Regions from separate parts of the Paenibacillus sp. BR2-3 genome, predicted to be linked through region 2. Evidence: riboswitches for the same ligand, from Rfam matches in the RefSeq annotation. Region 2 holds a riboswitch; the other holds the start of a gene.
The links. Region 2 has a riboswitch for S-adenosylmethionine ahead of PaeBR_RS06905 (methionine ABC transporter ATP-binding protein). Riboswitches for the same ligand answer to the same signal wherever they lie in the genome.
Positions count from the first base shown of each region.

Region 1 (15,314 bases), 2.4 Mb from region 2:
GTCCGCCCAGGTATTTCGTTGCACTGTGGACAATAATATCGGCACCAAGCTCCAGCGGCCGCTGGAAAAAGGGTGTAAGCAGCGTGTTGTCCACTATCGTGAGCAGATCATGCCGGCGGGCCCAGGTACACACAGCCTCGATGTCTGTAATCATCATGAGCGGGTTGGTCGGCGTTTCAATGAATACCGCTTTTGTATTCGGGCGGCGAATGTCTTCCAGCGCATTCAAATCATTGGTATCCACGTAGGAGGCGGTAATTCCAAATCTGGACAGAATCCGCTCAAGCAGCCGGTAGGTTCCTCCGTACAAATCGAGCGAAACGATTAAATGATCCCCTTGGCTGAAATAGGCAAACACGGTTTGAAGCGCAGCCATTCCAGAGCTGCAGGCAAATGCGGCGTCGCCGGATTCCAGTTCAGCTGCGGCATTTTCCAGTACGGAGCGTGTCGGATTCTTGGTGCGGATGTAGTCAAAGCCGGTACTTTGTCCCAGGCGCGGATGCCGGAAGGCAGTGGATTGATAGATAGGGTAATTAACCGCTCCGGTAGCCGGATCTTCCTGTGAGCCCATTTGAGCCAGCCTGCTTTCAATTCTGAGTTTCTCGTCCATGGTAAGCCTCCTGTTTTTTGTTTATAGCTTGAGTTTTATTAAATCATGGGTCCAATATCGTAAGGGGTTTCCTGATATACATAGTAATTGAGCCAGTTGGCGAATAATAGGTTAGCATGGGCACGCCAGACTGCGGGCGGTGTACGCTGCGGATCATCATTTGGATAGTAATGCTTCGGCAGTACCACTTCCATACCTTTGGCGACATCGCGGTCATATTCCCACTTCAGCGAAAAGGGGTCATACTCGGAGTGACCGGTTACGAAGATCTGTTTACCATCATGGGTTGCCACCAGATAAATGCCAGCCTCTTCCGATTCCGCGAGAATCTGCAGTTCCGGCGTAGCCTCGATATCTTCACGGGAAACGTCAGTATGCCGGGAATGGGGAACATAAAACAGTTCATCAAAGCCGCGCAGAAGCTTAACATTACTGGATTTGACCGTGTGCGGGAATACGCCGAAGCATTTCTCATCCAGGCTTTCTTTGCGAACACCAAAGTGATGGTATAATCCTGCCTGTGCAGCCCAACATATATGCATGGTCGAAGTCACGTGATGCTTGCTCCATTCAAAAATCTCTTTCAATTCTTCCCAGTAATTCACATCCTCGAACTCCATCTGTTCTACCGGAGCACCCGTGACAATCAGACCATCCAGACGCCGGTGGCTAATTTCATCAAAGGTTTTATAAAAGCTCTCCAGATGCTCTGCCGATGTGTTCTTGGACGTATGGGAGCGGGGATGAAGCAGCACTACTTCCACCTGAAGAGGCGAATTACCGATCAAACGCAGCAGCTGCGTTTCCGTTGTTTCCTTAGTAGGCATTAAGTTCAGAATAGCTATACGCAGCGGGCGTATATCCTGGTGAAAGGCCTGGCTCTCGTCCATCACAAAAATATTCTCTCCGGACAATACTTCCTTGGCCGGTAAACTATCAGGGATTTTAATCGGCACTTGCTTATCACTCCTTCAATGAAATGGAGACCGCGGAGCGGACCCGGAATAAAATAAAAAGACCTTTCTCAAGGCGAGAAAGGTCATATTTTACAGTCATATGCGCCTCTCTCATCTGCCAGAAAACACCTGTCCTGACGCATGCGCCATACAGTTTCAGTTTCCGCAAGAATTAGCACCGTGCGTTCACACGCCGGTTGCCGGGTTTCATCGGGCCAGTCCCTCCACCTGCTCTTGATAAGATTTAGCTGTATTCAGTTAAAATTCTTTAGAAATTACTTTAAATCATGAACCTAACTTTCGTCAAGTCCATACAATGCTTCAGGAGCCTGAAAATGATAACTTTTTTTCTTGTAAGAGGCATAACCCGGCGTTATACTAGACAAGTGTTTCATACCCCAAGGAACAAGAAGAGGTGATGGAGAATGGAAGGCGACCCGAGCTCGCAGTTAAGCGTACAGAATGAACAACCACACAGGATTATCATCAGCTTGCCGGCGGCGGGAGCAATTCTTCTTCATGCGCTTGGAATGTTATTATGACCTGCTTCCTCTAAGCGACCCGGCCAAGCTGATTTTTTTCTCTGTGCTTTTTTTAGCATCCCCCTGGAGAAGACTAGGGACAGAAGGAGTGAAATCAGATGAAAATCCGGCTGGTAAATGCGGGGATTTTTACGCAGATCGACGATATTGAAACAACAATGACCGCTCCGGCGGAAGGGTTCTACTGGATTGATGCAGATGTGGAGGATTTGGTGCACCTTCAGCCTCTGTTCAACCTCCATGATCTGGCGGTAGAGGATTGCCTCAGTGAAGAAGATCAGCGTCCCAAGATTGAAATATACGAAAGTCACTACTTTATTGTAGTCAACAGCATCCGCTTTGATGATGAAGAAATATTCCTGCGGGCACTGAACGTATTTCTCGGCAGACATTATATCATCACCGTAACCAAACAAAAGCTTCATGAGCTGCGCATCCTGAAGCCGATGCTGTGGGAGTTGGAGGTCAGCGAGCCTGACCGGTTCCTGTATCTGCTCATTGACCTTGTCGTGGACAATTATTTCTCCGTCGGCGACCGGATTGAAGCCCGGATTGAGAAATTGGAAGAGGATATCCTCATGCACACCAAGAAATCACATCTCAGTGAGATTATCGGTCTGCGAAGCGAAATTCTGTGGCTCAAGAAGATGCTTGGACCGCAGAAGGAAGTTATCAATACTCTTAATAAAAAGGACCTCCGCCTGATCGATGATCAGCTGCAGAAGTATTTTAGCGATATATATGAGAATGCCGTCAAAATTTCCGAGACCTTTGAAACGTACCGCGATCTTATGGGCAACTTACGTGAGGCCTACCAATCCAGTATTGCCAATCGCGCCAATGAGATTATGAGAGTGTTTACGGCCATTACAACCATATTCATGCCGCTGACCGTGATTACAGGTATTTATGGAATGAACTTTGATAATATTCCCGAATTGCATACACAATACGGTTATTACGGCGTTATAGGTGCAATGGTAACGCTTGGCTGCGGTATGCTGTATGTGTTCCGTAAAAAAGACTGGCTATGAGCGATATAGATCGATATAGAACGATCCAGAGAAAAAGACGAAGGCCCCCACTCCTCAAGGGTAAGGGATTCCTTCGTCTTTTTGACATACCTGAGGCTTTACAAGCTGGAGGCCATCGCTGCGACGCCGGCATTCCCGCGCCGGAAGCGTATGCGGATCAGACGTAGACGTTCATAATACAGATCCAGCCCTCCGGGAGCGGAAAACTCATTACCGTACACCTTATAAAGCACAGGCTTCAGAAAAACATCCCCAAGTTCCCTGTACGCGCTCCAAACCTCCTCCTGCTGCTCTTGCGTCATGCTGCCAAGCTCCAGGGCAATAAGCCTCTCTACAGAATAACCATCCTTCTCCAGCTCCTCCACGGCCTCCAGCAGCTCGCGGCGGCTCACCCCGCATTCCTCTTTTAGCTGCTCCATCCCATGCCCTTGCTCAATCCCTTGCAGCAGCAGGCGCCGCATTCTCAGCCGCTCCAGCTGCTTCTTGTATTTAAGCTCCTTCTGCTTGTAAATCCAGGATATGAAGGATTGCTTGTCAGTCTCTTTATGTACCCACCCCAGCGGAAAATGATGCTCCCTTGGCACCGCAGCCGTAATAGCCAGCCAATCGGCTCCGTACTGGGCGGCTTTTCCCTCCCCTACTCCGGGCAACTGTAGCAATTCCTCCAGCGTGTGCGGCAGATATGCGCTTAACAGCCTCAATAACCGGTTGCTTGCCAAAATGTAGGGAGCCTTCCGCTCACTGGATGACCTTCCTCGGCGCCAAGCGCACAATTCCTCATATACCTTCTCATTGCTATGCTGCTCACTGTAATATTGCAGCTTCAGATGCTCGGCGTTACGGCTCGGAAAACTATCCTCATCATGAAAAATACCATCAATCAAGGGCCGGTAGCCTTCACCCATCTTGACCGCCAGCTCATGCCTGTACACACAGAGCATTTCACTCCATGAACCGCCTTCATACCATATACTGTCAACACTTTTTTCCGGATTTGAAAAATCCCTCCAGCCTAAACTCCATACACCTTCCTCCTCCCCGATCCAAAGCTGGGCGAACATTTCCTGATCCCTGCTGGCATTCTTGGACAAGCGGTTCATAAACACGATTTGCATATCAATCCCTACCCTTCTTATTCTGACAGTACGAAAAAAGAGCACCTCTCTCACGAAAAATCGCGAAAGAGGTGCTCCCTCATTAATTTGCTATACTGTTAAATCCTACAATACCATATATTACGGAACAGTCAATCCTTTTTATACTACTCTCTGCCGATTGCTAGCTTTGCCAGTCCCAACGCGCCTGACAAGCCTGCGTTGTCTCCAAGCTTCGGAGGAACAATATAATTGTCAATATCGGCATTCAAGGCTGGATGCTGCACGTAACCTTGAAGCAATTCCTGCAGCTTGGTGCGGATCAGCGGGAACAGGTGGCTCTGCTTCATGACTCCGCCGCCCATCACAATCTTTTGCGGGGACAGAATTAGTACATAACTCATAAGGGCATGGGCCAGATAATGCGCTTCCATCTCCCATGCAGGATGATCGGCGGGCAGATCGCCTGCCGGCTTGCCCCAGCGGTGTCCTATGGCCGGGCCTGCTGCCAGACCTTCCAGACAGTCCCCATGATAGGGGCAAGAGCCGGCATAGGTATCCTCGGGTTGACGGCGGACAACAATATGCCCCATCTCCGGATGTGACAATCCATGAATGAGCCTGCCCCCTACAACAGCGCCTGCTCCGATTCCTGTACCCACCGTAATATAAAGGCAGCTGTCCAAACCACGAGCAGCTCCCCAGGTATACTCTCCAAGTGCCGCTCCGTTTACATCCGTGTCAAATCCGATAGGCACATTGAAGCGCTCTGCTACCGTACCGACAAGGTTATACTGGCCCCAATGAGGCTTTGGCGTCGTTGTGATGTAACCATAGGTTGGACTGCCAAGCACCGGGTCAATCGGTCCGAAGGAGCCAATCCCGATAGCTTTTGCTTCCTTGCCTTCAAAATATTTCAGTACCTGCCCCATCGTTTCCTCGGGGGTGGTTGTCGGAAAGCTGACCCGGTCGATAATCGTGCCATCCTCTTTGCCAATCCCGCATACAAATTTAGTTCCTCCGGCTTCAATCGCTCCCAATAATTCCACTGCAGCAGTCTCCCTTCACCTTTAAGCGTAATCCCGCTAAACGGCTTCCCTGTTTATAAAGCGCTTTATGAGTCTATTATACATTGGTAGAAGAAATTATAACAAGCGGTTGACATATCGAAAAAAAGATAACTTTATGCGGCTAGGCATAAGTTATCCATTTTCTATTAACCCAAATCCCCAAGCTCAATCTGCACAATACCCCGTTCATCCTGCACCGCAGCAATCAGATGCATCAGGCTGCCGAACTCCAGCTCCTGGAATTTGCGTGCCGCTGTCTCCCGCTGCAATTCCCACAGACATTCGGTTAACGTACAGACGATCGGCACATCGCAGCGGATCTCTGCCAGCTCCCGAGACAAATGCAGCATCTCCAGATCCGCTTCAATCTTGGCCCGTACGCCTTTGGGCAGGAGATGCAGATTTTCAATTACGCCCTCAACCGTGCCGTATTCAATCAGAAGCTTTAGAGCCGTCTTCTCGCCAATGCCGCGTACACCGGGGTAGTTGTCGCTTGTATCTCCCATGAAGCCCTTCAGGTCGATGACCTGAAGAGGAGTCAATCCCTTTTCCTCCAGCAGTTCGGCAGGATCGTATACTTTATAGTTGGAGCGCCCTTTTTTCATAATAACGACCTTAACTCTGTCATTCACAAGCTGCAGCATATCGTGGTCACCCGTCAGTATATACACCTCGGACTCCGCACTAAAGCACGAAGCCAGCGTGCCGATGCAATCATCCGCCTCATACCCCACAATGCCCACGTTTGGCACGCCGAGTTCCGCGACTACATCTTTCACCAGCTCGAATTGGGGGATCAGCTCCAGTGGTGGCTCAGCCCGATTCGATTTGTATCCGTCGTACCTTTCGGTACGGAAGGTACCTTTGCCCATATCCCAGCAGCACACCACATGAGAAGGCTCAAAGGTGCTGACCGCATCGAAAAAATACTGCAAAAATCCATATACCGCATTCGTCGGCATTCCGGCGCTTGTCTTGCGAATATAGCCTCCGTAGGAGGTGGCATAAAAGGCCCGGAACAGCAGCGCCATTCCGTCTACAATCAATATGCGGCCCGTTGTTTCTGCTTTCATTGTAACCCTCTCCCTTTGTAATAATAAAATCAGGCGTTGCTCCAGGCTTCGGCATACTGCTCTTCCTTGAAGCCCACCGTAACCTTCTTCCCATCGCTGACAATCGGACGTTTGATTAACATGCCGTTGCCAGCCAAAAGCTCCAGCTGTTCCTGCTCACTGAGGCCGGGCAGCTTGTCTTTAAGCCCCAGTGATTTGTACACCTCACCGCTTGTATTAAAAAACTTCTTTAATTCGAGCCCGCTGTTGCCCACGAGTATGCGCAGCTCCTCTACGCCCGGCGGCTGCTCTGCTATATGTTGAAGCTGCAGCTCATGATCCTGTGCTTGCAGCCATTTCACGGCGCTGCGGCAGGTGCTGCATTTTGGATATTGATATATTTTAAGTTTGCTCATAGTCTGCTCCTTGATATCCGGTTTATAGTTCGCAACTACGGGGAATGTTTGGACTTCCGGCCGCTGTTGTCTCCAGATGTTTTGGATTAGTCCGCTTGCTGCGGTAAACATCCGGAGACAAAGGCGGTCGCTAGCGCTCCTCCAGTTCCAAACTTCCCCTTCGTTACTTCATCACCGGATGATTATTACAACATCCTATTCGCCTGCTTGGACGCGGCGCCGCAGGGTCTCCTCCAGCTTCGCCATGTCGGAAGGCAGGGGAGCTTCAAAGGTTATTTCTGTCAGCAGTACGGGATGCTTGAATGTCAGCCGCACCGCATGCAGTGCCTGGCGGGAGATGGCGGCGTCCAGAGAAGAGACGAGCTCCAGTTGCTTAGCTTGGGAAGGCGTCAATTCCGGCTGGTTGTACAGCACGTGGCGATACATGCTATCGCCGATTAACGGACAGCCGATAGAGGTCATGTGTACCCGAATTTGGTGGGTACGGCCGCTCTCCAGCTTCAGCTCGACACGGGAGCCGTTAAGGTAATTTTCCTTAACCTCGTAACGAGTTAAGGACGGATAGCCGTCCGGCGTTACAATGCGCCGGTGCGGCTCCGCAGGGTCACGATCAATCGGACCGTCAATATCACCCCCCGGCTCTGCTGGAACGCCGTGCACAAACGCAGCGTAACGCTTGTCCACCGATCCGGCAATCATCTGCTCGGAAATATGCTGGTGACTATAGGGATTCTTGGCAATGACGAGCACACCGGAGGTCTCCTGATCCAATCGATGAACAGGCCGGAAGCGATAGTGCTCATTTTTTTGCGCCCAATAATAGACAACTCCATTGGCAAGCGTATCGGTATAATGCCCGTGGGTTGGATGCACAATGATGCCTGCCGCCTTGTTGACGACAAGCAGATGCTCATCCTCGTACAAAATTTCAAAAGGAATCGGCTGGGGCAGAATATCCTCAGACGTTTCCGTCTCCATCCGAATCTGCACGGTATCCCCGGCTTTGACACGTATGCTGATATAGACGCGTTCTCCGTTAAGGGTAATGCCCTGCTCCGTCATCTTGAGGCGGGACAACAGCTTGCGGGATACCTCCATCCGTTTCTGCAGGATGGTTTTCAGCAGCCAGCCGTCCTCTGAAGACGGAACGATATAAGTAATCGGTGAATAATAGCTGGTCATATTAGTCCCGGAACACCTTCTTGCTGCGCACATACTCTACGTCAGCAATTCCTGCACGCGTATTGGCCGCCCGGGCTAGAGCGAAGAAGTAATCCGACAAACGGTTAAGATAGGTGATTGCTTCCGGATTAATATCCGCACTTCGTCCCAGGGTGACCACACGCCGCTCCGCGCGGCGGCACACGGTGCGGCAGACATGCAGCACCGAGGACAGCGGGTTTCCTCCCGGCAGGATGAAACGCTCCAGCTTCGGATTCTCTTCCTGAAGACTGTCGATCCAGCCCTCCAGCCGTTCGGACATCTCGCCTTTCAGCTTATACTTGGTCTCACTGATCTTCACGAACGCCAGATCCGCGCCGCAATCGAACAGCTCATGCTGAATTTCCAGCAGCTGTTCCCGTACATCCGCAAATTTCTCGTCCTCCATCAAACTTCGTGCCTGCCCTACGAAGCCGTTCAGTTCATCAATTGTCCCGTAAGCTTCCACACGGATATCATCCTTGCCTACCCGGCCGCCGATGACCGAGGTCTCCCCTTTATCTCCCGTACGTGTATATATCGCCATAGGTCTTCCTCCTCCAACGGGTTACGGAATCATTTCCGCTTATTCCATCATTGCTTTTATGGCCGAAATGCTTTGTTCGAAGTTGCCTGTTGAAACCGGAACCGTTACAAACAAACCCTCAGGCGCGTATCCCGAATCCTGGAACATTTTCAGCTTAGAGACGGGGATTGCATACAAATGCTCTTCCTGTTTAAGGTCACTGCTATCCGCCTGTTCGACTCCCCCTTCAAAGACACCCTCGGGATAATCAGCAGCTGAAAAATACTTATCCAGCGGCAGGTTCGCTCCATTTTTCCCGTAATTCAGAACATCCTCTTTGGACAAAACCATAATATCATTCATCCCGGCCGCATACTCCACCATCAGTTTTTGTATGTTATATATACCCATCGCGTTGAACTCCACTTTAAGGTCAGGACCCAGCTTGTCCTGCAGGCTCTTCTGCATAGTATCCCCGATACTGCCCGGACTCCCGGCTTTATCCATCATAAAAACAGTAACCGTATTCTCGTTATTGTCTCCTCCGCAGCCCGCCAGCAAAGTCACAAGCAACAGGAGCGCAGCCACTAGACTGCCCTTCCACTTTCCGTTCAAAGCACTTCCCCCTTAAAATCACATAATATTAATGTACCATATGAGGGAATCGAAGACGAGGGAATCGAGGAATATACAAAAAGAGGGCCCGATGGACCAATGTCATTAAGATAAGCTCAAAGATAAGACTGGGAATAAAAATGGAATCCGAAACGGCATGGGAAAAAGCCCTGTGCCGTTTGTTTTTTTGGTGCAAGCAAGAAAAAAGCGCACAGCAAACAAGCGGACGGAATATCCGCTTAAAAAAATGTTCATACGAAACGAATTATGCTACTCTGTAGACGAAGCTAACGACTGATTTCCAGCGGATTTTGCGCGTATTCTTCTGCCCTGGGCGAATGGGTCGAATCGGCAAAATGTTCTTGCGAATCAGTGCTTCTACATCGGGCGGGGGTTCATCGTCCCGTGAGCGCAGGAAATGTCTACAAACGTGAACGGCAACCGTGAAGTTGACTTGGTAGGGGTGCCGTTTATCCATTTGGGAAATGACGACGTGCGAGGTCATCATTTCAGCGAAATTGTACAGGATCATTCTTGCAAAAATCTCTTGGGTGATGGACTCTTGTCTCTTTGCGTGAAAATTCGTCAGGCCGACGGTGTATTTCAATGCCCGGAAAGAGTTTCAATGCCCCATCGCATGTTATAAATGGACTTGATTTCATCGGGTGGGAAATCAGCGGCAGAAAGATTCGTAATGACGGTTTCATAAGCGCCACCCGGCAGGACGAAACGGACAACCCGAAAGGAAATCGGGTAAAACAAGTTCTCGTGCAAATCTAAAAAATCAAAGGTAGACGTGGAAGGGACGAACTTGTACATCTCAGGATGAGCCTTGACCTCTTTGGTTTGTTTTTTGGTGAGTGTCAGATGAACGTCCATATCAAACGCTCCGCCAGAGGGCAGATGCAAGCCCGAAAGAATGCCATTCGAATCCAAATCCTTAACCCGTATGACATAGCTCCACCCTTTGCGTTCCATATGCGCGAAATTGTTGTAACTTTCATAACCCCTATCGGCAGTAACAATGGTTTTGCCTTGAATGGGGGAACGGTCAACCATGGCAGCCAGCGCCCTTCCCTCGTTGCACAACCTCCGTGGCTGAATAATGGCATCCACGTAAAGTCTGTTGCATAAGTCATAGGCTGCATTCAAATGCAGAAGGTTGTAGCCTTTCGTGTTCGGTTGACTTTGGAAATAGGTATCCGTGTCCGCCCGGTCGGTTGCGATATGCAAATCCGAACCGTCAATGGCAAGTAATCGATACCCTCGGTAGTCCTTGATATCCGTATAGGATTGCGTAAATTCGTGAAACAAGAATTCCACAGCAGACGGCAGGATTTTATTCCTCTGTTGGACAAAAGCAGAAGTGGTTGCGGTGTTTACGTCATAGCCCTGCGATTCCAAGAGTTCCTTGTAAAGGCTGTTTCCTCCCATGGAAATCAGGAGTTGCATGACCGTTTCAAAGGGCAGCTTTTTCTTTCGGGTAAAATCTTTTTCAGGGTTTTTGACAAAAGGAGCGGGTGCGGCTGACATTTTTCGTATGAGGGATGTCAGCGTTTTTTTTAGCGAGATCGCGTACTCATCCATTGGCGTAACCTCCTCGTTTTTTCAAGGGGCTTCGCCACACATTTCCATCTGCTTGTCAAGTTCTTTTTTTAGTGCAAAAAAAAGAGCGGGCTATCTTTTCGATAACCTGCTCTTTTTCTTGATTTTTGGCCTTGCGCCTTAACTTAATGACATTGCCCGATGGACCCTCTTTGTTGACCCCGTCGTTATTTCCTGCGGGGACGCGCCTTCATATATTCATTTATCTTCAGATCCAGCATGCTGCTAATTTCAATTACATTATCCGAGGTAAATGAATTTTCCTGTATAAATAATTGCTCCATTCTCCCCCGGAGTATCCGGATTTCATCTTCCAGAGAGGGACGGTGCGAAGAAGCATCTTCCTTGGCGGACCGTTTCCCGCTTCCCGAGAAGCATTCCCCGCCATAGGAAGGTAAGTAATAATCGGCACTAAGCACAATCATCCCTCCTAAACAATTTGTTAACTACCACTTCATCATGCATTACTGCATAAGAAACCAAGTAAATATTTAATACTTTACTCTCGAAGTAAAATTATACCATAAAATAAAGATGTCCGCTACCTCTATTTTTTCATAGGATAAATATTTATTCACTATTTCGCATAAAACTCACTACACTCTTTCCTTTTCAAGCTGCTTCACGAAGGCACCAATACGTTCGACTGCCTCGTTCAGCTGTGATACCGAAGTAGCATAGGAGCAGCGTAAGTACCCTTCACCGCCCAGTCCGAACACACTGCCCGGAACAGCAGCTACCTTGTATTCGCGCAGCAACCGCTGGGCAAATTCGTCAGAGGTCAAACCCGTTCCCTGAATGCTGGGAAAAGCGTAAAACGCTCCTTGCGGCTCGTGGCATTCCAGCCCGGCTTCCCGCAGGCCCTTAACGATCAAGCGGCGCCGCTGGTTATAAGAATCAGCCATGCGATCCTTTTCCTCCATGCCATTATTCAGCGCCTCCAGCGCTGCCACCTGGCCCATGGATGGTGCACACATAACGGTATACTGATGAATCTTCAGCATGGCAGAGATAAGTTCGGGATGACCACAGGCGTACCCCATTCTCCAGCCTGTCATCGCAAAAGCCTTGGAAAAGCCGCTGACCAGAATGGTCCGGTCCATCATTCCTGGCAATGAAGCAAAGCTCACATGATTGCTGCCATAGGTTAATTCAGCATAGATCTCATCCGAAATAACAATCAGATCATGCTTCTCTACAACCTTGGCAATTGGCTCCCAATCCGCCCTTGTCATAATCGCACCGGTCGGGTTGCTGGGATAACAGAGAATCAGGATTTTGGAGCGTGGGGTAATTTTGGCCTCCAGCCCCTCAGCAGTAAGCTTGAAGTTGTCCTTGCCGAACGTCTCAATGCCGACCGGAATGCCGCCCCCAATCGACGTAATGGGTGAATATGAAATATAACACGGTTCAGGAATCAGAATTTCATCCCCGGGCGCTATAAGCGCACGCAAAGCCAGATCAATGGCTTCACTCCCGCCCACAGTCGCTATGATCTGATTGGCAGGGTTGTATTCGACGGCAAACCGGGTATGCAAATAATTCGCTATACCTTCCCGCAGCTCCGGCATACCTGCGTTTGAAGTGTAGCCCGTAAACCCTCTTTCCAGCGAATAGACGCAAGCTTCCCTGACGTGCCAAGGAGTCTTGAAGTCGGGCTCCCCTACACCCAGAGAAATGATATCCTTGCTGCCTGCAGCCAAATCAAAAAACTTGCGGATGCCCGATGGCTGAATTTGTTGGACCAAAGGTGCCAGATAAGAATTCATCGACTTATGATTGTCTCCGGTAAGCTGCGTATTATTCGTGATCATATTCTAACTTCCTTTACGGAGAGATCATCAGGCGGTTATCTTCTTCATGCTCTTCAAAAATGATCCCGTCCTGCTTGTATTTTTTAAGCGTAAAGTTTGTTTTAGTTGACAGTACTGCATCAATAGGCGACAGTTTCTCGGATACAAAATTGGCTACTTCCCTCAGGTTGCGGCCTTCCACTTCTACCAGCAAATCATAGGCGCCTGACATGAGATAGACGGATTTCACCTGCGGATACAAATAGATCCGCTCGGCAATGCCTTCAAAACCCCGTCCTCTTTCAGGGGTAATCTGCACCTCTATCAGTGCGGTCACTCTTTCGTCATCCACTTTATCCCAGTTAACCACTGTAGCGTATTTTACAATGACATGTTCTTTTTCCATTTGCTCAATCACAGTCTTGATATCGTCCTCTTCCGCTCCTAGCAGCGTGGCCATCAGCTCGGTAGAGCTTCTCGCGTCCTCCTTGAGCAGTTCCAGCACTTTCCTCTTCAGCTCGTTCATTTCCTTCATGCCTTCCCTCCGGATTGTTCGCATCTGACGTAACGCGGGGTATGCAGCGTCGCCTGCGAAAAAGATTTAATACTAATATGACATGAAAATGGGAGTTTCGCAAACAAGAAGAATCGTTTTAATTGCAGTACCAGCTTTTCCACAGCAAAAACCGCCCGTGCTTCCGGGTTATCCGGTAGAACAGGCGGTTGTTTGTCGATCCGTGTCGATCATTCCAAGCTTCATACAGACGGCAGCAGGGTTACATATAATAACCGTTCGACACGTTCGGCTGATGAACCGGAACGTTCGGCGCCTGGGCGTAAGGAATGGTTCCGCTAGTCTTTTGCTGGACAAACTGCTGGCTTTTTTGCTGGGTTTGCATCGCAGATTGCAACTGCTTATCGATATCGAATCGAAGTGCACTGGATGGCGCGGAGTACATGTTCAATTGCCGCATTTGCTGATACAGATCGCCCTGAAGACGCAGCGTATTCATTGTGAGTTCATTAAAGGTCTGTCTTACAGACGGACAGTTAGACTCAGTGGCAGCTGTTGTGTACTCCCGTACCGTCCGCTTTAAATCAGCCAATATCGTATTAAGCAAATCCTCATCCGGCATAAATGCTGATCCGTTTTGTGCGTTCACTGTAATACCTCCTTTTAGTTTTGCGGAGCAGCGCTCCATCGGATAAATACTTGAAATTATTGAGGCTGTGTCGGAGCATATTGCTGATGCTGCTGTATCAGTTGCGTCAACGCATTCATATGGTGTGTATGACTTTGCAGGTGCTGCATGCACATTTGACGAACCGTTGTATTCTGCGTAGTGCCTGCTGTGGCGGCCAGCTGTTTGATGAGCAAATCCTCATTTGAAATGGAGTCGGCGATATATTCCAGTTCTTTTTGGGTGAGTGGCTGCATTTGGGTGGATTGCATGATTTGTGTTCCCTCCTTAAATGATAATTCAAACAAGGTTTAGTATGCCTTTAGTGCCTTCGTTTTATGTGTCCAATTTCACAAGGAATGCTAAAGCGGCTGTACGGTTGCCAAGCAACGCATGACGGGGAAAAAGCCTGCAAATACTACAGATCCCAAAGATCAAAGGAGAGAGAAATACATGAACTTAATCAGTGGACAGCTGCCCTGGATTTATACTTTGCCTAACCTGCCAGCCTATAGAGCCCTTCAAAGGGATGCCCGCTGCGATTGCCTTATAGTGGGGAGCGGGATGGGCGGGGCAATGGCTTCTTACCGGTTATCCCTAAGCGGAGCAGATACCATTGTGATTGATAAAAGGGCCATAGGCAGTGGCAGCACTCTCGCCAATACCGGACTGCTGCAGATATCCAATGATGAATCACTTACCTCATGTATGAATACTTTTGGGGAGAAGCAGGGCGTAATGTTCTACAGCTTGTGCCGTGAGGCTCTCCAGTCGATGTTCAAGCTGTCTGACAAACTGGATATCGACCCGCATCTGATCCCCCGCAGCAGTCTTTTATACGCCAGCTCCCCGGAGGATGTCCCTGCGCTGCGGCAGGAATATGAGAATCTAAAGACTCATGGCTTCGAGACGGAGTTCTGGGAAGAAGACCGAATTGCTTCCAGTTATTCCTTCTCCAAACCCGGGGCATTGTATTCCCCCGGTGATGCGGAGACCAATCCATTCCGTATGGTGCACAGTCTAATTGCGAAAGCCTACTCCAGAGGTGTCCGTGTTTTTGAAAAAACTGAAGCCTGGAATTATGAATTCATGGAGGATGGGGTTGTTTGCCATACCAATGGCGGCCGAATCTTTGCCAGGAATGTAATTTTTGCTATGGGCTACGAAACACAGGAGATAAAAAAGGACCGGGGCGCTAAGCTGATCAATACATACGCAGTAATGACCCGGCCATTAAAGACATTCCCCACATAGCATGAACAAAGCCTGATCTGGGAGACGGCCCGCCCCTCTTTGTATTTCCGGACCACTCCTGACGGCCGCATCATTGCGGGCGGGAAGGATGAGCAGCTGACAAATCCGGAGCAGCGTGATATCCGGGTCCTCTCCCGGAGTCAAAGACTTCTCTCGGAGATCGGGAAGCTGTTTCCCGAAACTAAGGGAGTGGAGCTGGAATACGCCTGGGGTGCCGTCTTCGGCACAACGCATGACGGACTCCCCTATATCGGGCCCCATCCGCGATTTCCGCACTGTTACTTTGTAGAAGGCTACGGCGGTAACGGAACGGTCTTTAGTATGATCGCTGCGGACCTCATTACCGATACGCTTCAAGGGAAAGTC
Region 1 is NZ_CP126311.1:4,019,006-4,034,319, forward strand. Features, by position in the region: gene PaeBR_RS19390 (aminotransferase class I/II-fold pyridoxal phosphate-dependent enzyme) at 1-610, opposite strand, end outside; gene metA (homoserine O-succinyltransferase) at 649-1,566, opposite strand; SAM riboswitch class I at 1,675-1,810, opposite strand; gene corA (magnesium/cobalt transporter CorA) at 2,207-3,142, shown strand; gene PaeBR_RS19405 (HRDC domain-containing protein) at 3,241-4,257, opposite strand; gene PaeBR_RS19410 (ROK family protein) at 4,404-5,285, opposite strand; gene PaeBR_RS19415 (5'-3' exonuclease H3TH domain-containing protein) at 5,453-6,379, opposite strand; gene PaeBR_RS19420 (arsenate reductase family protein) at 6,409-6,774, opposite strand; gene PaeBR_RS19425 (RluA family pseudouridine synthase) at 6,970-7,956, opposite strand; gene PaeBR_RS19430 (cob(I)yrinic acid a,c-diamide adenosyltransferase) at 7,958-8,521, opposite strand; gene PaeBR_RS19435 (hypothetical protein) at 8,561-9,115, opposite strand; gene PaeBR_RS19440 (hypothetical protein) at 9,381-9,647, opposite strand; gene PaeBR_RS19445 (IS4 family transposase) at 9,719-10,702, opposite strand; gene PaeBR_RS19450 (aspartyl-phosphate phosphatase Spo0E family protein) at 10,888-11,145, opposite strand; gene PaeBR_RS19455 (aminotransferase class I/II-fold pyridoxal phosphate-dependent enzyme) at 11,317-12,534, opposite strand; gene PaeBR_RS19460 (Lrp/AsnC family transcriptional regulator) at 12,548-13,048, opposite strand; gene PaeBR_RS19465 (spore coat protein) at 13,290-13,676, opposite strand; gene PaeBR_RS19470 (hypothetical protein) at 13,733-13,966, opposite strand; partial or broken gene PaeBR_RS19475 (NAD(P)/FAD-dependent oxidoreductase) at 14,148-15,314, shown strand, end outside.
Region 1: another riboswitch for S-adenosylmethionine. It lies ahead of metA (homoserine O-succinyltransferase); the one in region 2 lies ahead of PaeBR_RS06905 (methionine ABC transporter ATP-binding protein).

Region 2 (15,314 bases):
AGAAGTTGTTCAAGTATTCTAATCCCGCCCATATAGTCATCCCGGTTCTTCTGATCATCAGGAGACCGGGAATTTTTTTATTATAGAGGATATCTCCTGTAATATCAAAAAATGGGGGTCGGTTTAGACGGTGTGCAAATGAATTTATCTCCAGTTGGGTTTACGGCCAAATTGATCACATGTTGTAGGATACATAGTTCGAGAAGGGCAGGCAGCGGATCATCATACTGTCGCCGATATTTGAAAAAATGAACATGCGTTTATAAAACAAAATCTGGAGCGATCCCATGAAACTCATAGACCGTCTTTGTGTAAGGATGGAATCAGGACAAATCTCGGAAGTTCCCTTAAATTCAACTTATATAGTTTTATATAGTTGCACTCTGTACATTTATTTGGCGCCTAAATCCAATAAATCGTTCGCTAATTGCACTCTGTACAATTAAATCTGCCTATAAAGTCCATTTTTACAAAAATCCCGAAAAATAATTGTATGAAATGCAATTAAACGGTCCATAAGGGGCAAACGGAGGATTATAATTGCACTTTTTACAGTTATATAAAATGAAGTAAAGAACATCAAGAAATCTGGAGATGGGCAGCGGCCGGAAGTCCAACATTCACTTTAGTTACGAGTAAAATTACTCGAAATTTTAAGAAATGGTTTTCTAAACTTGCTTACAGCGACGGAAACTCAAATCCACTATTAGCGTCACCTCAGTCCGGTTTCGTTCTCTTTTAGTATATCAGCACGATAGTAATGGCTATGCAGTCCGCCAAAAAGTTGGAATCAAGCACTTATTCTGGTACACCCTATAGCATAAGTCAGTTGATCCAAAGTTGAATTATAGATTAAAAACAAAAAGGGGGTGTCCCTAGCCATTTACATGGCTATTGGGACACCCCCTTTTTTTGTTATACCCCTTACTTAAAACGCAGGAATGATGGAGCCTTGGTATTTCTCTTCGATAAATGCTTTGGCTTCAGGAGAAGTCAGCGCAGCTGCCAGCTTTTGAATGGCGTCGGAATCCTTGTTATCAGGACGTGCCACCAAAAGGTTGGCATAAGGTGAGTCTCCGCCTTCGATGAACAAAGCATCTTTAGTCGGAACAAGTTTTGCTTCCAGCGCATAGTTCGTATTGATCAAGGCGAGGTCCACTTCATCCAATTGACGCGGCAGCATGGCTGCATCCAATTCAATAATTTCAAGGTTTTTCTTGTTTTCGGTAATATCAGCTTTGGTGGAAGTGATGTTGGTATCGTCCTTCAAAGTGATCAGGCCATTCTTGGCAAGCAGGATCAGTGCGCGTCCACCGTTGGTAGCATCGTTCGGAATCGCAACCTTTGCGCCGTCCGCCAGCTCATCAATGGATTTGATTTTTTTGGAATAAGCGCCAAATGGCTCCACGTGTACGCCAACGACGGATACCAGGTCCGTACCGTTGTTTTTGTTTTGATCGTCAAGATAAGGCTTGTGTTGGAAGAAGTTGGCATCCAGCTGTTTTTCAGCAAGCTGTACGTTAGGCTGCACATAATCAGTGAATTCTTTAATTTCAAGCTTGATGCCTTGGGCTTCAAGCAAAGGTGCGATAGCCTTCAAAATCTCGGCATGCGGTACTGGAGATGCTCCGACAACCAAGGTAACAGGCTCTGCAGCAGGTGCTTCAGTAGCTTCAGCAGCAGGTGCATTCGTTGCAGCAGCATTGGAAGAATTATTGGCGTTGTTATTGCCGCAAGCAGCCAGCACCAATATCAATGTCAAGCTGAAAAACGTCAGTAATACTTTTTTCATTTGTAAATCCCCCTCTGAACAGTATGATTTTTTGAATAAGGATATCTATGTGGATGTACCTTATTTCCTAGAGAAATACCTTACCAGACGGTCACCGGCCATTTGCAGCAGCTGCACCAGCAGAACCATCAATGCTACAGAGATAATCATGACTTCCTTCTCATAACGGTAGTAACCATAGCGGATCGCCAAGTCACCAAGACCCCCGCCGCCGACCATCCCCGACATTGCCGTGTAGGCAACAAGGGTTACAACAGTTATAGTCACCCCGGATAACAGACCGGGACGAGCCTCCGGCAAAAGCACCCGTGTTACAATTTGCGTCGTGGATGCCCCCATTCCCTGAGCGGCTTCGATAACTCCCTTGTCCACTTCCCGCAGCGCTGTCTCCACAAGACGGGCAAAAAATGGAGCGGCACCCACCACAAGCGGCGGAATCGTACCCAAAACCCCGATAGAGGTTCCAACGACAGATTTGGTAAAAGGAATTAAAGCTACCATCAAAATGATGAACGGTACGGATCGCAGGATGTTCACAATGAACGATAAGACCGAATAAATGACCCCAATTACGGGCCGTGATGATCTTCCCCATAAATATAGCACAATTCCGAGTGGTAAACCAAGAATAATTGTGAATATTGCTGAACTTCCTAACATTTTCAATGTATCCAGGGTTGCTTGAATCATTTCATCCCAGTTTACATCCGCAAAATTTAAGCCTCCCATTAATCAAGCACCTCCACATCAAGACCTTGCGCCGTCAATTTACCAATCGTCTCACGGATGGCTTCTGCAGACCCTTCGAATCGAACAATCAACTGACCGTAAGGTACATCTTTAATCGTAGAGATGGTTCCCTGTAATATTGCAAAGATCACACCGGTCTCCTTCACAACATGTGATAAGGTGGATTCGTATGTTTTTTGTCCCAGGAAAGTAATTTTGACCGCTTGGGATGACTCCGGATGGGGTGCATCAATGGCAGCCCGCAGGGGTCCGTCGTTCTGGGTTTCACTGCGGATAAATTCCCGCGTAATTTCATGCTGCGGTTTAAGAAAGACTTTGGCAACGTCACCCTGCTCCACAATCCCTCCGCCATGAATGACGGCAACCCGGTCACAGATGCTCTGGATCACATGCATTTCATGTGTAATGAGCACAATAGTCAGATGGAACCGCTTGTTGATATCCAGCAGCAGTCGCAGTATGGAATCCGTAGTCTGCGGATCCAGCGCAGAGGTCGCTTCGTCACACAGCAGGACGTCAGGGTCGCTGGCTAAGGCCCGGGCCACACCGACACGCTGCTTTTGTCCACCGGATAATTGGGCAGGATATTTATCCTTATGCTCTTCCAGCCCTACAAGCGTAAGCAGTTCATTAACCTTACTATCAATAGCCGCCCTTGAGGTGCTTATCAGACGAAGCGGGAAGGCAATGTTGTCGTAAACCGTCGCGGATGACAGCAGATTGAAATGTTGAAAAATCATTCCGATTTTCCGCCGCTGTGCCTGCAGCTGGCCCCGGCTTAGCTTCGTAAGTTCTACACCGTCCACCCAGACTTCCCCTTGAGTCGGACGTTCCAGCAAATTAATGCAGCGGATCAGCGTGCTTTTGCCCGCCCCGGAATGACCGATCACTCCAAATATTTCGCCTTTTCTAATCGATAAATCCAATTGGGAGAGTGCCGTAGCCGTGTTCCTGCCTTTTCCGTAAACCTTGGTCAAACCTTTTAACTCTATCATTTTGCCATCCCTCCTACAAAACTGAATCTTTACATACAAAAAAACCTCTCACTGATCATTTGCAGATCGGAAGAGGCCCTGTTCGCGTATATACAATGCCGTCTCATCTGCCAAAGGCCGTCAAATACTTGCGGCATTGTAGGAATTAGCACCATGACACTCATGCACAGCGCTTGAAGGACACTGTTCACAAATCGGTTGCCGGGCTTCATCGGGCCTATCCCTCCGCCGCTCTCGATAAGATATTAGTATTTAGTTATTTGATGTTAATGGTGATGACGTAACGAGAGTAAGTATAGATATTTTCAGGTTTTTTGTCAAAGCAAATCTCTGGAAAACGTTTATATCCGGATTAGATACGGTTAATATCTTTATTCCACTGCTCAATGCTATAGCTGAAAGCCAAGGAAAGCGACTTGCATACCATGTCCAGCCCTTGCTTCAAATCGTCCAAATGCCCATCCAGATCCTCAAGCTGCACCTTGTCATTCAGGCCTTTATGCAGCTGCCACAGATCATCCTGCATTTCGGCGTTCATATAATGGATCTCGGAATTCCGCCGTTTGCGCAGGTTCTGCAAGGGATTACGGTAAGAGTCCTTAATTTTATCCAGTTGCTCGGCAAGACCCGTATGTACCTTGATCGAATGAAACTGGCGCAGTACCGTAAAATAAGAGAAATGAGCCTTTACCTTGGAAGTGTTAAGATCATAAAGAGTATTCAGCACAGTACCGAGCTTGTCCAGCAGAGAGAATACACGGATAAAGCCGTTTTTGTAGAAATAGACATACCGTGCATATTCCCCCTGCTCCATCACCGGCATATCGTCCATATTGGTTGTAACCACTGATCTCCGGAAAAAAGCAGCTGCGAACAAGCTCTGTTCCAGCTCATCCAGGGACGAAATCAGCCCGCGCGTCCAGATCTCCAGCTTGCGGTACTCGTGATCTTGATCCTCATGATTCTTCATTTCCTTGCGCAGCAGCGCCGCCAGCCTGGCCATGTTGTCCATGGCCTCTCCCAGTAATCCGCTATTCTCACGGGGGGGCTCCCCCAATAAAACGCGCAGCATACGGCTCCCTCCTTCACACATTCCTCTTCAACAGCTGGAAAGTGGTTCTTCCCGTTTCGGTCAACCAGCTTACCGTACTCCGCTTATTGTTCCTCCCTGAACAAACTTCATACTAATTTCTCCGCCTGCTCAGCTGCCATACACGAACACTCATGTAGCATAAGACGCCAAATAATCCGGCGATAAGTAAGATATGAGCCAGTGCCGCAAATATATACAGCCGATCGTTATTTAAAGTTTGAACTACAGCCGCCCCGCTGAGCACCTGCATCAGGCACAATACAACAGCTGCTACACCAAGACCTCTCAGTTCAGGATGCTCTTTGTGTTTCCAAAAAGCGAGATGCCCGAGCACAGCTGTAAGAATGAACAACAGTGCCGCAGCGATCCTATGCGTAAATACTATGCCTACGCCGCCTGTTAACTCAGGAATCCATTCACCATTGCAAAGCGGCCAACCGGTGCAGCCTCCCCTGGAATCCGTATGGCTTACATATGCCCCAATGTAGACAACGATGTAAGAATAGAATGCGGTAATCCAGGTTAAGTTGCGGAATCCTTTGCTCACTGGCGGACCCTCGTCCACTGCAATATCACTTTTGCCGTCCTTATACCTTCTCTTGGACCCAAGCGCCAGCATAAGCGATGAAGCAAATGCAATCAAAGAAAACCCCATATGCAGCGCCATAACGGATGCTGATTGCGATTTTATAACAGCAAGCGCTCCCATACCGCCCTGCACCACTACAAACAGCAAGGTCATGAAGGCATATGTCAATAAATCACGCCGCTCCCGGGCGTAACGCCAAAAGGCAAACATAGAGGCAAGGGACAACAGCCCTGCCAGCCCGCTAAACAAACGGTGTGTGTATTCGATCAAAGAACCCAATGTGTATGCCGGAATCAATTTACCATTACAGAGCGGCCATTCATTTCCACATTCCAATCCCGATCCCGTCTTCGTTACTACAGCTCCCCCAAGCAAAGCCAGAAACATGATAAGACAGGTTATGTAACTGAGCCCTTTTAACTGATTTGCCGTCACTGTTATCACCCGCAATATAAGAGAAATGAAGGACAAGGTAAAATATGAATACATGCTGAAAAAAACACCGCTTCAGCTCAAACAGGCAAAAGCGGTGCATTGAGAATTACTTGTGGATACTTGAGTAAACCTCGAGTGCCGTGTTAAGGAAATTTTCGATCTCCTCACGGGATTTACGCAGCTTGCTTACAAACCGGACCAGTTCTCTTCCATCGGAATAAGCGACAAAGCTGGGAATCCCCAGAATATTCTGTTCCTGGCTCACTTCGCCCACCGCATCCACATCCACTTCAACCAGCGTAAGCCGGCCGTTGTAATTCTGCTCGAGCTCCGGCATAAATGGATCTATAAATTTACAATCGGAGCACCAATCGGCTTTGAAAACCGCAACCGTTAATCTGGGCGATTGAATCGATACCTGAAATTCACCCGGCGAATTTATTTTGTCCATGGCCCAACCAGTCCCTTCTTCTTAGACATTGTCCAGCTACCTTTAAGTGAAGCAAAATGTGATCCGGAAGTCAAATCCTTTAGCCATTCACGCGAACACGCGCCGGTTGCAATTTCATGAGCGGGTTCAGCAGCTTTTGCAACGGGCGCGGATAGCTCGCCAGTTCTTCACGGCTAAGTACACTCAATACAATTAAAAGTATAAGATAAATGATAACAACGGCCGCGCCCACAGTAAGAGATGTAATCAGAAAGGCCAACCGATCAGGCATCACATGAGTCAGCATAATCCCCGCTTCGTTTAAGCCATAGCCAATGCCGCCGGACGCGAATACCGCAACAGTAAAGCCGCCCCAACGTTTGCCCATGATTTCAAAGGGAATAATCTTTTTGAGCATCCGTATGTTAAGCATTGTAATTACGATAAAGCAAAGTGCAGTAGCCCCGATAATCCCATAAATACCAAACACTTTGCTGAGTAGCAAACTTGCCACAAGCTTCACGATAATACCGGCAAGTACGTAATACATGGAAATCCGTGATTTCCCCATCCCCAGCAGAATCGAGTTGGTGGTCATCATCGTAATCTGAAAGATAGTTCCGAGGGTAAGCATGCCCACGATTCCACTTCCGTCCAGGCTTTTGAACAAAAGGCCGTTCACCGAATAGGCTGCAACAACCAGCGAGAGGACGATAGGTGTTCCGGTCAAAATAGAAATTCGCAGCGCCAGTGTCACCTGGCGCTTAAGATGTTGTTCGTCACGCCGCGCATAAGCTGCAGAGATGATGGGAATCAGCGATGTGCTTAATGCAATGGAAAGAACCGGCGGAATCCCGGCAACACTCTGCGCTCTGCTTCCGAATATACCGAGTACGTCTGTTGCGTTTTCCAAGCCTACTTGTCCGCTAAGCAACGGTACAATTAGAGTAGTATCAATAAAGTTCACCACAGGAACAGTAACGGAAGAGAGGACAATCGGGATAGATAACGTAAATATATCCTTATATATCCCTAATAAGGGAAGCTTTGCCTCATTTGTCGCGTACAAGGCCTGTTGTCCTTCACTGCGCCGCATTTTCACAGCATAATATAACATGACTCCAAAAGCGCCGAAGCTTCCAAACACACTACCAAACGATGCACCGGCAGCCATCCAAGTATTACTGTAACCCTGTCGCAATAATATATAAGCGAGAATTATGGCAGTACTCACACGGGCTATCTGTTCTAAAATCTGTGATATTCCACCGGCCATCATATTATTCCGGCCCTGGAAATAACCCCGCATCATAGCAATTGAAGGGAAGAGAAGCAGCGCCGGAGCAATAGCCCGGATAGCCAGGGTACTCTCGGGAACCTTGGCATATTCGGCATAATAAGGAGCGGCTATGTACAGTAACGTACTCATAATTACACCAATAACCGCAGCAAAGATTAACGCTGCCCGGTAGACTTGCTGCGCTTCGTTAGGCCTGTTAAGAGCATAGCGTTCGGATACCATTTTACTTAAGGTACTGGGTATTCCTGCTGTAGCCAGCGGCAATAACATGAGATACACTGTATTGGCTTGCGTAAAGGATGCATTCCCTACACTGTTGAATAAATGTTCAAGCGGCACACGCTGGGCCAGGCCAAGCACACGGGCCACCAACGCAGCGGCGGCCAGAATAAGCGTGCCTTTAACAAAAGATTCTTTCTTGGACAAACCGTTTCGCCTCATTTTCTAGGTAATTATTACCGACTAATCCAGATAAAGAAGAGGATAATCATCGCAATCTGAAGCAAAATCTTTACCACCGTACTGCTGAGCAAGCCAAGCAATGAGCCCACACTTACTTTGACAGCTTTTCCCGGTGCCGCGCCGGCTATCAGTTCACCGATAAACGCTCCCGCAAACGGTCCGATGATCAGCCCGAAGGGAGGGAAAATAAAGGCTCCCGCGATGATGCCAAGCGTACTGCCGATGACGGAGTACCTTGAACCGCCAAATTTTTTGACACCCCACGCCCCCACAACATAATCAGCCGCAAAGAGCGCCGCTACGATCAAGGTTTGAGTGATCCAGAACCCTGCACCCAAGGGCTCAAAGGAAAAGAACCAGCCGTAAACGAAAAAGGCGAAATAAATCGCGAGCGCTCCCGGCAGTATGGGGTAAACAGCCCCGGCCAGTCCGACAACGAATAAAGTAATAATGAGAATCCAACCCAGGATAGTCAATGATGCTCACTCCTAAATGTAGTTTTCACCTTACGGTAACACTATCCCCGGAAATTTTGGCATCGGATAAAATATATTTTCGGATCACTTCAGCTATCCCGTCATTATTGTTCGAAGACACCACAACATCAGCCTCTTGCTTGACTGTCTTCTGGGCATTCCCCATAGCCACGCCAAGACCCGCCTTCTGAATAACTGCAAGGTCATTGAGACTATCCCCCACCGCTACAACCTGGGACATATCAATTCCAAGCAGCCTGCAAACGGCTTTTATGCCTGTAGCCTTGTTAACGCCTAATGGATTAATCTCCAAATTGTGAGGAGACGAATTGGTAATTTCGAGTCCGCCCATATCTTGAAGACGCATTAACACCTTATGGCGAATCTCGTCATCTTCCGTCTGATAGCCGAATTTAAGCCATTCGCGGTTCTCTACGTCCCCATCCCAATTATCCTTCTTGTGCACCTCATTCAAGGAGTACGCCCAGAACCAGATATCGTACTCCAGCGCCATCGCATACATTTGCTGAATGAGCTTCGGGTCCATCAGGGAGCGCCGATATAATTCATGAGGTGCCCTCCATACTTCACTGCCGTTCACGGTTACCATAGGTGTTCGCAAACCCAGTTGTTCCGCATAGGGCAGCGCACTTTTAAAAGCACGTCCGGTCGACAGACAGACATGAACGCCTGCGTCCACCGCTTTGTGAATCCACTTTACCGTTTCCGGTGTAATTAACTGTTCATCGTTTAGCAGGGTTCCATCCATATCCAAAGCAAGCAGGCGGTATTTGGCAATCATTGCCACCCCTCCATTCTTGTATGCTCTCCTATTGAGAAGCTGTTTTATTTTTAGTTCGTATTTGTGGTGCTTGTCGCTGTACTGTCCTCCTTTGTTTGATTAGCTATCCCGGCTGCAGTTTTTGCAGCTTGTAGACTCTTTTTCGGCACTCCGTCCAGACCGTACTCCCAATCATAAGCATCGAATATTTTACGCGCTACAGGCGCGGCACTGCTTGAACCGAAACCACCTTCAGGAATAACTACTGCAACCGCCAGCTTCGGGTTCACCCGGGGAGCATAGGCGATAAATACACCGTTGTCACGCCGCTGGCCTTTCGCGTCCTGTTGGGAAGTCCCCGTCTTACGGGCAAAGTCATAAGGGAAATCGTTAAATGCGCTGACATCACTATTCATACCCTGCTTAACTTCCTTCCAGAATGCTTCGTCAAACTCCACTTTGTTCAGCACCTGGCGGGAGAACTTTTTAACCACATTCCCCTGGGCGTCGGTAATTTTGCTGACCAGCTGCGGTTTAATACGAATACCCTGATTAGCCAGAGTCGAAGCATATTGCGCTAGCTGCAGAGTTGTATAACCCGCCTGCTGACCAAATGAGGCGTAGACAAGGCTGGCCTGGGCACTGCCTGTGGACTCTATTTTGTTATAGTTGATATACCCGTTGAATTCTTTAGGCAGGCCTACTTCGGTGGAGACACCTAAACCAAACTCCTTCATGTAGGTATCCCAGACGTCTATACCTTTACCCTGATATTTCTTATACAGACTTTTGCCCACCATATCTACCATGAACACGTTGGACGATTTCTCAATGGCCCGGGCGGGGTCCATGGTGCCGTAAACGTGGTTTGAAGCATTGCGGACGCTCGTCTCATGTCCGGCTTTACCGAAATCTGTGATCCCGCGATCCTGATAAACAGTCGATGTTGTGAAGAATCCCTCATTCAAACCAATTAACACACTTAAAGGTTTGACCGTCGAACCCAGATATACCGTGGACTCCAAACCATTACCTGATCTGCCCGAAGAATAGGGGGTAATCGTACCATTTTGATAATTCGCTACAATTTTATTCCATACATCAGGATCAATACTGGTGCTTCCGCTGCTAGTCCACGCATTCGTGTCATAGTCGGGCATGCTCGCCATAGCTATAATATTGCCTGTGTCTACTTCCATAGCAACCGCATATCCTGTCAGCGCATCAGGATGCAGCTTGCCGAGGACCGGATTGGTGTGCAGCCATTTTATCTGATCAAGGATAGCTTGCTCTGTCTTCAGCTGTACATTCTTGTTGATCGTTGTCCAGATGTCATTTCCTTTAACTGGTGGAATAACTCTTTCAATCTTTTCAGCCATGTTCTGTGCGTTAATGGACACCTCTTGATAACCGTTCTGACCGCGCAGCTCGCGCTGGTATTGCAGTTCCAAACCGTCATAACCGACATATTCATCGTCTTTATAGGTTAATCCGGCCTCCGGATTATTTCGGGTTGCGTTAATGATATTCTGGTATATCGCCAGACTGTTAGAATACTTGTACAGCTTGACATATCCAACCGTCTGCACGGCTACCGTGTCTTTATCATAATGACGCAAGCCTTCCTCTACAATTTCAAGTCCCGGGTAAGCGCCTTTATGCTCCATGAAATAAGCGATTTCCTCTTTGGACAAACCGACCTTGATCCGGCGGGGTGTAAAACCCTGGTATTTCTTAAAGAAAAGATCCATGGCTTCAAGAATGTCCGCCTGCGTCATCCGGGTTCCATCAGCTGTTCCGTATTTCTTAAAATCATCAGCTAATTTGGCTGCGAGCGCATTGGATTTCGCCTGTGCATCGGCTGTAAGCACCAGATCTCCAGTATCCTTATCCGTTTCTTTCGCGGAATACTCTTTAGTCAAGGTAATATATAAGGACTGAACAGGCGTAGAATAGGCAATCTTCTCCCCGCCGTCTGCATAGATAACACCCCGCATAGCTGCGAGCGGTACATTCTTGACTTCCCGGCTAGTCTCTACCTCACTCAAGGTAGGTCCTTCTACAAACTGCAGAACGGCTAAACGAATAATAATGACGCAAAATATAAGAAACGTGCTGAAAAAAAAGACGTTAATCCGCAGTCCCATGGAACTTTTACTTTTGGACTCGTCCGAGGGCGAGCTTTGTTTACCGAGGAGGCTCACATCCTTCTCTCCTTTGTTGATAATATATGATTCCAAGCATGACCTATTGTAACACATGCAGGGCCATTCAGCGCGTTCACGCTCACAGTACACTCTCCCTGATATGGGTGTCACTGAAATCAGCCGAATTGAACCAATCCCCGCTTTGCGCCCACGTTGGATCAAGGGGAATCCAAGCCTGCCGTTCCTTTATATATACTTCGTTCCACGCATGCGGGCCATATCCTCCGCGTCCGTCATAGCCTTGACCTGTCACCACCCGCACCTGCAGGTTTTGCGATCTGGCCATAACGGCATAAAGACGGGCATAATCAATGCACACACCGAGCCGGGTATCGAAGGTATCTTGCGGACTTTGTTCATGCCAGATACGGTTTTGCTCGTAATTTTCCGCTTTTGCGTAATCATAAGAAATTCTCGATCCTACCCAGTCATATAATAACCTTGCTTTTTTCTCATCACTTTTGCTTTTTCCGACAATATTTACAGCCGCACCTTCAATATCAGCGGGGATTTCGTGATCAATGACTTCATATTTCCGCCGGAGAATGCCATCCATTTCATCAGCAACAGCTTGGGTCAGGATGGGCAGCTTATTCTGTACTGTCTTACCCGCAAACGGTTCAATAACAGCAGCCGTACTCTGTCGGTAAATGGGTGAAGATTCCACGTAACGGCTAAATCCGCTATCCGGTTTCAGTCCCACTCCAACGAACAGCACGATGATAACGATCAGGCTGCGTGCCATACCGATCAAAGCTCCAATCAAACCGCCGCCCAAACGGCTAATGGGTGTAACCTTCCGTTCCTCAGGCCTTACCGCACGGCGACTCTGCATGGGAAGCAAAGGCGACAGCAAACCCAGGAATAACCGGATGATACTGTAGGTAAAAAATAAGATAAGCAAAAACCGTATAAGCGGGGAGCCTGAGAGCACCGATACGGCCGTATAGTACATTTGCTGCCATACCTTCAACTGCAGATCAGGCACCTGAATTTCCGACGCCCATCGCTGGACAAGCGGCGACAGATAAATCGTCGCCGGGATAGCCAGAGCCAAGGACACAATTGTAACCAGACCCGAACCCAGTAGCCCGAATAGCCTGGCCGCTGATACAAAAAAACCTCTGCTCAAGCCCTGGACTACAGAAAAAGCAACGATGAGCAAAAGGACGATTGAAATCACATTTGTCTCACTTAGTCGATCCATCCATTCGTTCAGCATAACAACTCCTCCTATCGTCCGCTGCCAGGCTTTGTATTTCAATTGTTATTGGCTTGCAGCGTCCTGCTGTTTACGGGCTTCCTCGATAAATGATTTCATCGTATCATTAATACTCCATTTGCCGAGACTGACACCCCGGAAGGTAACTTCTACTTTATCTTCCCCCACAGCACCTTTTACTTCTATGTTAGGTGTTGTGATCGTAAAATTCCCATCGCCATCCGATGTATAGACAGCTTCCTTTGCTTCCTTCAGCATCACTTCCTGGGCTTCGCTCTTCAGGGTGCCAACGGTCTGATCCGTCACCTTGTTCACAGCGTTTCCCAACTGGTCCAGCGTAACGCCGCTATAGATGAAAAGACCCACAACAATCACAACTACAATGGCCCATTTCAGTACGGTTTTAACCAAATTCACTACGGCAAACAACAATACAAGCGCAACAACGATAACCAGCCAGTTCTCTCTAATAAACTGTGACCACACCTGTGTATCCATCAACTTTACAACAACTCCTGTCACCTGATTTCCCCTCAAGGGTTAACCCTTCTTTCCGCATAGATCACGGATATTATTATTATACATGAATGCTCAACATAATTAAAAAAAGGTATAAGCCCCCTTCGTCCCACGTAAAGTACAAGTAGCAGAATCACTTCTTTCCCCTTAGGCACATTTATAGAAACCCGCCCCGCATTCCATATGCCTGAGAGGCGAGCTAAAGGAGGTACTCCCTGTGAAAACCGCGCTGTGGCTCTATTTATTTCTTTTTCTGGCGTTCTTCGATTTACATGCACAATATCCTATTCTGACGCCCTTCGCCTTATCGCTTGGCGCCGGCCCCGCCTTTATCGGCTGGATGATGGGCATGTATTCACTGACTCATCTCCCTGGAAATCTCCTTGCCGGCGTACTGATTGACAGGAAAGGGAGCCGTCGGTACATTGTCTTCAGTTTAACGGCAGCCGGCGTAATCCTTCTGCTGCAGGCTCACGCACAGCTTCCATGGCATCTGCTGCTGCTGCGGGCGGCAAGCGGCTTCGCCCTGGCTTTTCTGTCCCCGGCCTGTATGACCCTGTTGGCCTCTTTATCAGCAGATTCGGCAGTACAAGGGAAATACATGTCCGGCCATGGCATTGTTCATACTTTAGCCTCTGTCGTCTCCCCTGCGGCAGGCGCTGTTATAGTAGCCAAGGCCGGGTATTCAGGAACCTTCAGCAGCCTCGGCTGGCTGCTTATCGCCACTGGGGTAATGGCTTTTTTCAGCGTTCCTAAGCATTCCCCTTCCGTTAAGGGAGCAATGCCGCCGGCATTACTTCCATTGAAGCCGGAAGCGTCCCCGAAGCACGCCCCGTCAGCGACGACTGCCAGCGATACGGGTGTTTCCAGGCGCTATTTCTTGCTCCCCTTTTTCGTCTCCTGCTCACAAGGGGTATTGTTCTTTGAGCTTCCGCTTTCCCAGAGCGGAGGTGGAAGCGAAGGCATTCTCTCAACCGGCCTGCTGCTGTCACTCCTCAGTCTGGGCGCGTTAGTAACACTTAGCATGTTTTCCCTCAACCGTCTGGCTCCCGCAAAAAGAATTGCCGCTGCCCTTCTGGGCATGGCAGTCTGCTTCTTTTCTCTTGCCGCCTTCCACAGCATACCTGCAGGGATGATCCTGTTCCTTCTGGGCGCAGCCAAAGGCGTTCTGTTTCCAGCGATGGCCTCGCTCTTCATCAGCCTTGGCGGACCCGGACGACTGGGCAGAACTTTCTCGCTGCAGTCGATTGCCATGTCTCTTGGCGCCTTTGCCGGACCGGTAACCGCCGGAGGACTGCGGGATGTGGTCTCACCCTATTTCATAGCTTTTCTACTCCTGATGACTGCATTAATGCTCCTGCCACCCTGGGGTGCGCAGAAACTAACTCCCCATCACAAATGGAATGGCCGGGCGGCTTAGCCTTTTACAACACTGGAGACGGAAATTACCACCCCTAGGCAGACACACAAACGTTCAGGGACTTTTCACATAATATACATTGTAGTTAAACAACCCAAACCCGAAAGCGTGGTGAGTCTCAATGAGTGACCATTGTTGTCATGGCCCTGCTCCGGTCCCCGTTCATGGAGTGTTCTGGACATCCACGGGTATCATCCTGGTACTGTACATTCTGCTGGTGATCATTCTCCGCGCCGGCATGTTCTAGAATTCCTATTCTTTCCTTACTTCAAACACAAATCACCTGGATCATTTATGATCCGGGTGATTCTTTCTGTTTACGACATTTCCCGGGGAATGACCCGTTTAAACCGACCTTTCCTGTTAAAAATGACGAACCTTAGGTAAAATAAAGACAAGCCAGTGTTAAGCCATGATCCCGGGAGGTCATTGAACATGTCTATTTATATTATCGTGGAGGGCAAGAACGACCGGAGCCGGTTAAGACGTCTTTTGGTGGAGGAAGTCAATATCCTGTGTACCTTTGGCACACTGAATTCGCTTAAGCTGGAGACACTGAGAAAAAAAGTAGGGAACAGCGAGGTCTTCCTCTACATGGATAACGACAGCTCAGGCAAAAAAATACGCGGCATTCTGCGTGACGCCTTTCCGGATGCCGGACATATATATACAAGGCGGGGATATGCAGGAGTGGAAGGCACTCCGGATGAATACAACATTAACCAGCTCGAAAAAGCAGGTCTTGAAGAATTCATCGTATATCCTGAGCCATTGCCATTCTGAATATTCCGCAGTTCAAAAAATGCCTTTTACGATCTTCCCGCATCCGGGAGAAATCGAAAA
Region 2 is NZ_CP126311.1:1,443,718-1,459,031, reverse strand. Features, by position in the region: gene PaeBR_RS06920 (NifU family protein) at 1-22, shown strand, start outside; gene PaeBR_RS06915 (MetQ/NlpA family ABC transporter substrate-binding protein) at 929-1,792, opposite strand; gene PaeBR_RS06910 (methionine ABC transporter permease) at 1,853-2,521, opposite strand; gene PaeBR_RS06905 (methionine ABC transporter ATP-binding protein) at 2,521-3,537, opposite strand; SAM riboswitch class I at 3,638-3,781, opposite strand; gene PaeBR_RS06900 (Cthe_2314 family HEPN domain-containing protein) at 3,890-4,609, opposite strand; gene PaeBR_RS06895 (COX15/CtaA family protein) at 4,722-5,606, opposite strand; gene PaeBR_RS06890 (thioredoxin family protein) at 5,761-6,105, opposite strand; gene PaeBR_RS06885 (oligosaccharide flippase family protein) at 6,185-7,810, opposite strand; gene PaeBR_RS06880 (DUF456 domain-containing protein) at 7,840-8,322, opposite strand; gene PaeBR_RS06875 (Cof-type HAD-IIB family hydrolase) at 8,348-9,124, opposite strand; gene PaeBR_RS06870 (peptidoglycan D,D-transpeptidase FtsI family protein) at 9,175-11,250, opposite strand; gene PaeBR_RS06865 (transglutaminase domain-containing protein) at 11,390-12,532, opposite strand; gene PaeBR_RS06860 (hypothetical protein) at 12,578-13,030, opposite strand; gene PaeBR_RS06855 (MFS transporter) at 13,269-14,471, shown strand; gene PaeBR_RS06850 (YjcZ family sporulation protein) at 14,641-14,718, shown strand; gene PaeBR_RS06845 (toprim domain-containing protein) at 14,907-15,254, shown strand.